DNA from 2 places in the Klebsiella sp. HN106 genome. Region 2 is predicted to be linked to the other one. Evidence: predicted binding sites of a transcription regulator. Region 2 holds the regulator's gene; the other holds the start of a gene.
What was found. The regulator sigma-54, encoded in region 2, starts transcription at its own class of promoters, with help from an activator protein. The targets are predictions, from matches to a motif close to GTTGGCACANNTTTCGCTNT.

Region 1: the regulator sigma-54 is predicted to act here: its motif matches at 1,610-1,629, upstream of hydN (electron transport protein HydN).

The regions. Positions count from the first base shown of each region.
Region 1 covers NZ_JBLURD010000007.1:148,638-151,765, forward strand. The annotation lists gene hypF (carbamoyltransferase HypF) at 1-1,033, opposite strand, end outside; gene hydN (electron transport protein HydN) at 1,046-1,573, opposite strand; gene ACSIPU_RS17960 (LacI family DNA-binding transcriptional regulator) at 1,708-2,721, opposite strand; gene ascF (PTS cellobiose/arbutin/salicin transporter subunit IIBC) at 2,978-3,128, shown strand, end outside.
Region 2 covers NZ_JBLURD010000006.1:28,322-31,449, reverse strand. The annotation lists gene lptA (lipopolysaccharide ABC transporter substrate-binding protein LptA) at 1-190, shown strand, start outside; gene lptB (LPS export ABC transporter ATP-binding protein) at 197-922, shown strand; gene rpoN (RNA polymerase factor sigma-54) at 970-2,403, shown strand; gene hpf (ribosome hibernation promoting factor) at 2,426-2,713, shown strand; gene ptsN (PTS IIA-like nitrogen regulatory protein PtsN) at 2,780-3,128, shown strand, end outside.

The DNA.
Region 1 (3,128 bases), on a different contig from region 2:
GCAGAAAACCGTCGGCAATCCCGGCTAAATCCGCCAGCGCCTCTGCGTTGGTTAAAGCCGGCGGGCGACCGCTAAGGTTGCCGGAGGTCATCACTAATGGGCGCGCCAGCGCCTGCGCAAGTAAATGCTGCAGTGGATTAGACGGCAGCATCCCCCCTACTTCCGCAAGCCCTGGCGCAATCTGGTCGCACAGCCCGGCCACCTGCGTTTTATCCAGCAGCACGATCGGTGCGGCGGGGGACGTGAGCAGCGTCACCGCCGGTTCATCGAGCCCCGCCGTTGTCGCCAGCATCACCGCCAGCGGTTTCGCCGGCCGATGCTTACGCGTCCGTAGCCTCGCGACGGCCTCAGGATTTCCGGCATCGCACAACAGATGGAAACCACCCAGCCCTTTCACCGCCACTATATCGCCCGCCATCAGGCGAGCCGTCGCCGCTTCAAGAGCCGCCTCGCCAAATGAATGCGCCTGCGGCCCGCGCCACTCCAGCCGTGGCCCGCACTCGGCGCAGGCTACCGGCTGCGCGTGGAAACGGCGATCGGCGGGGTCGCCATACTCCGCCGCACAGGAGGTGCAGAGTGGAAACGGCGACATAGAGGTCAGTGGACGGTCGTAGGGCATGGCGCGAATAATGGTAAAGCGCGGCCCGCAGTGGGTGCAGTTGATAAACGGATAGCGGTAGCGGCGCTCTTGCGGGTTGTTCATTTCCGCCAGGCATGCCGGGCAGGTAGCGGCATCGGGCACAATCTGCGTGCGCATGCTTCCGGCCCCGCTTTGGCGAATGGTAAAGCCTGGCGGCGCAGCGTCCCAGACAAAAGGCGCCGCTGCCGCGCTGTCGATACGCGCCAGCGGCGGGCAGCGCCGGGTTAACGCGGCGAGAAATGGCGCATCACCGCCGACAAGGCGCACCAGCACGCCGTCGCCGTCGTTGCACACGTCGCCGCGCAGCCCCAGCTGCTGCGCCAGCTGCCAGACGAAGGGGCGGAATCCCACCCCCTGCACTTTACCGCGAATGCGGATCTGCACCCCGTTCATTGCGCGACCGGCCTACCAGGCCAGCGCGGTACGGCGGCGTTTTTCGATATTCATCTGTTCGAGCTTGTTGCGGTCGACGCAAATCAGCGCGTGGGTCGGACAGGCATCCATACAGGCCGGGCCTTCCTCACGGTGGTGGCAAAGGTCGCATTTGTTGGCTTCGGCTTTTTCCGCCATCACGTTCAGCCCCGCGCCGCTGTGGCGGATAACCGGGCGCACCACCACTTCCATGGCGCCGTACGGACAGGCCACCACGCAGGTTTTACAGCCAATACAGCGCTCCTGCATCACGTGGACGAAGCCCTGGTCGCGGCTGATCGCGCCGTTCGGACAGACGTTGGCGCACGGCGCGTCTTCGCACTGACGACAGGCGGTGGCCGTCGACACGTTAACGCCTTTGATCACGTGAATACGCGGTAAAAAGCTTTTTGGCGTCAGCGCGGCGCAGTCCTGATTTTCCTGATGAGAGACCACGCAGGCCACTTCACAGGTGCGGCAGCCGATGCATTTGCTTGCGTCGGCGATAATGAAACGGTTCATCCATTTCTCCAGCAGTAAAAAGGTTACGCGCCGGAGTATGCATAATACGTTCCAACTTTTATCTAATTGATATTAAACAAGATAAATACGGAAGATACTGTCATCGTCAGTTGTGACGATGACAGCTGACGACGTCAGGTATGCGGGCCGGGGACCACCGAGTCGCGTTCAATCAGCTCGCCGGGGAAGAGTTGCTGAAATTTAAAATCGCCGCCGTCGAGCATAAAGATCAGCCGGTTGATGCTCTCTTTGATCATCTCCGTCACCGGAACTTTGACGCTGGAGAGCGCCGGAACCATATACGGCGCCAGCACGATATCGTCAAACCCCACGACCGAGACCTGCTCCGGAACCTTGACGCCGATCTGATGCAGCTGTTTCATCGCGCCAACCGCCATGTCGTCGTTGCTCGCCACCAGCGCGCTGTAGCCGACGCGGCGCTGGCGCAGCGTTTCAACCCCCGCCGCGCCGGTTTCCGGCGTCCAGCGGCCTTCGACGATCAGATCGTTATTCAGGGCAATGTCGTGGCGGGCCAGCGCGTCTTTATAGCCCGAGAGACGCTCAACGCCGGTTGGCGAATCCAGCGAACCGGTAATAAACGCGATTTCCCGATGGCCCAGCGCGATAAGCTTTTCCACCGCCATCATCGCCGAAGCTTTTTGATCGGACCAGACGCAGTGGCTGGCGTTGCGGCGCAGGCGGCGGTTGAGCACCATGATGGGCCGCTCATGATTTTCGATAATCTCATCCATCTCATCAACGCTGAGAAAGCGCGGATAGATAATTATCGCATCGCAGCGCAGATCGAGCAGATACTCAATCGCCTCGCGCTCCTCCTCCGCGCTGTGCTTGCCGTCGGCGAGGATCAGCTGCCGCCCTTTGTCTTCGGTCATCCGCGCGACGTGGTAGAGCAGTTCGCTGAAATAGACGCCGTGATAAAGGGTGTTGGTCACCACCAGCCCGAGGGTCTGCGTCTTTTTCGTCGCCAGGTTGCGCGCCAGCAGATTCGGCCGGTAGCCGCTTTCGGCCACCGCCTGGAAGACGCGATCTTTGGTCTCCTGGCTGACATAGCCGTTCCCCGACAGCACCCGCGAAACGGTGGCCTTTGACACCCCCGCGCGCTTCGCTACCTCCAGCATCGTTGCCATGTGGTTATTCCTGTTGCCAATGTTGCCCGCAGTGTACTGCACACGCTGCGCTTTTTCAGCATTTGCGCGTCGCCCGCGCGGATGCGCACACAGCGATCAAAATCACAAAATCGAGATCTTATTTTTTTATTTCTTGTATGCATTCATGAAACTAATCATGATTTTGTGGAACCGGTTTCCTATGTATGCATGATGCCGCACCGCTTTCCGGCGCGGTGACAAGCCAGTACCCCATTGATAAACAGGATAAAATCCGATGTCTAAAAATTATGCAGCTCTGGCGCAGCAGATTATCGCGGCAATCGGTGGCGCAGATAACGTTGCCGCCGTCACCCACTGCATGACCCGCCTGCGTTTCGTGGTCAAAGACAACGAGCGGGTCGACAGCGCCACCCTCAAAGGGCTGA
Region 2 (3,128 bases):
CTTTGTCGTCCTGACCGGCAATGCGCATCTGGAGCAGGTCGATAGCAATATCCAGGGTGACAAAATCACTTACCTGGTGAAAGAACAAAAAATGCAGGCTTTCAGCAATAAAGGCGGGCGCGTGACCACGGTTCTGGTTCCTTCGCAGCTGCAGGACAAAAGTGGCGATCAGTCAAAGAAAGGTAAGTAATTCGTTATGGCAACATTAACTGCAAAGAACCTTGCTAAAGCCTATAAAGGCCGCCGCGTCGTGGAAGATGTCAGTCTGACCGTGAACTCGGGCGAAATTGTAGGCCTGCTCGGCCCAAACGGCGCCGGTAAAACGACCACCTTCTATATGGTCGTTGGCATCGTACCGCGCGACGCAGGGAATATTATCATCGATGACGAAGATATTAGCCTGCTGCCGCTGCACGCGCGCGCGCGTCGCGGAATCGGCTATCTCCCTCAGGAAGCCTCTATTTTTCGCCGCCTGAGCGTATACGATAACCTGATGGCGGTATTGCAGATTCGCGACGACCTGAGCACCGAACAGCGTGAAGATCGCGCGAAAGAGCTCATGGAAGAGTTTCACATTGAGCACCTGCGCGACAGTCTCGGTCAGGCGCTCTCCGGTGGTGAACGCCGCCGCGTTGAAATCGCCCGCGCGCTGGCCGCTAATCCGAAATTCATCCTGCTTGATGAACCCTTCGCCGGCGTTGACCCCATTTCCGTTATCGACATCAAACGTATTATTGAACACCTGCGCGACAGCGGCCTCGGCGTGTTGATTACCGACCATAACGTCAGGGAAACGCTGGCCGTTTGCGAACGCGCTTATATCGTCAGCCAGGGCCACCTGATTGCTCACGGTACGCCACAGCAAATCCTTGAAGACGAGCAGGTTAAGCGCGTGTATCTTGGGGAAGACTTCAGACTCTGATAGGGTAGAGGTTCCAGACGTTTTAGCCGGAGATATTGGCCCTGAATATGAAGCAAGGTTTGCAATTAAGGCTAAGCCAACAGCTTGCCATGACGCCACAACTGCAGCAGGCGATTCGTTTACTGCAGTTGTCTACGTTAGAACTCCAGCAAGAACTCCAGCAGGCGCTGGACAGCAACCCGTTGCTGGAGCAAACCGATCTTCACGATGAGGTAGAAACCAAAGAGGCCGAGGATCGCGAATCTCTGGATACCGTCGATGCCCTTGAGCAGAAAGAGATGCCCGACGAGCTGCCGCTTGATGCCCGCTGGGATGAGATCTATACCGCGGGAACGCCCTCAGGCAACGGCGTCGATTATCAGGATGATGAACTGCCCGTCTATCAGGGCGAGACCACGCAAAGCCTGCAGGATTACCTGATGTGGCAGGTTGAACTCACGCCATTTACCGATACCGATCGCGCCATTGCGACCTCAATCGTCGATGCCGTTGATGACACAGGGTACCTGACTATTCCTGTCGAAGAGATCGTTGAAAGTATTGGCGATGATGAAATCGGACTTGAAGAAGTTGAAGCGGTGCTCAAGCGCATCCAGCGTTTCGACCCCGTCGGCGTGGCGGCGAAAGACTTGCGCGATTGCCTGCTGGTTCAGCTTTCACAGTTTGCCAAAGAGACGCCGTGGATTGATGAAGCTCGCCTGATCATCAGCGATCATCTCGATCTGCTGGCCAACCATGACTTCCGTACTCTGATGCGCGTTACCCGCCTGAAAGAAGAGGTGTTAAAGGAAGCGGTGAATCTGATCCAATCGCTGGATCCGCGCCCGGGCCAGTCGATTCAAACTGGCGAGCCGGAATATGTCATCCCTGACGTGCTGGTGCGTAAGGTTCACGATCGTTGGGTTGTCGAACTCAATTCAGATAGCCTTCCCCGCCTGAAGATCAATCAGCACTATGCGGCAATGGGTAACAGCGCGCGCAATGATGCTGACGGCCAGTTTATCCGCAGCAATCTCCAGGAAGCCCGCTGGCTTATCAAGAGCCTGGAGAGCCGCAACGACACCCTGCTGCGCGTCAGCCGCTGCATCGTCGAACAGCAGCAGGCCTTTTTTGAACAAGGTGAAGAGTTTATGAAGCCGATGGTGCTGGCGGATATCGCTCAGGCCGTCGAAATGCATGAATCCACTATTTCACGCGTTACCACGCAAAAATACCTGCACAGTCCACGCGGTATTTTTGAGCTGAAGTATTTCTTCTCCAGCCATGTGAACACCGAAGGCGGCGGCGAAGCATCGTCGACGGCCATTCGCGCGCTGGTGAAGAAATTAATCGCCGCGGAAAACCCCGCGAAACCATTGAGTGACAGTAAGCTCACCACCATGCTGTCCGATCAGGGTATTATGGTGGCGCGGCGAACCGTTGCTAAGTACCGAGAGTCTTTATCCATCCCGCCGTCGAATCAGCGCAAGCAGCTGGTTTGACCCAACCGATAAGGAAGACACTATGCAGCTCAACATTACAGGACACAACGTCGAAATAACTCCCGCCATGCGCGATTTCGTGACGGCGAAGTTCAGCAAACTGGAGCAGTTTTTCGACAGGATCAATCAGGTCTATATTGTGTTAAAAGTGGAGAAGGTGACGCAAATTGCGGACGCCAATCTGCATGTCAACGGTGGCGAAATCCATGCCAGTGCGGAAGGGCAGGATATGTATGCTGCTATCGATGGCCTTATCGATAAGCTGGCAAGACAGTTAACAAAACATAAAGATAAACTGAAACAACACTAATTGTCCGGGCAATAGCCTACGCCAACCGCCTGCAGGCGGTTGGCCAGGGTGAGCTCAGGTGAAATTATGATAAATAACGATTCGGCTCTACAACTGAGCAATGTCCTTAACCAGGAATGTACCCGTAGCCAGGTTCACTGCCAGAGCAAAAAGCGCGCGCTGGAAATCATCAGCGAGCTGGCGGCAAAGCAGTTAGGCTTAGCGCCCCAGGTGGTGTTCGAGGCGATTCTCACCCGTGAGAAAATGGGCAGTACCGGGATTGGTAACGGCATTGCGATCCCCCACGGTAAACTCGAAGAGGATACGCTGCGGGCCGTGGGCGTTTTTGTTCAACTGGAAACCCCGATTGCCTTTGATGCTATCGACAATCAACCTGTCGATCTGCTGTTTGCCCTTCTCGTCCCGGCCGATCAAA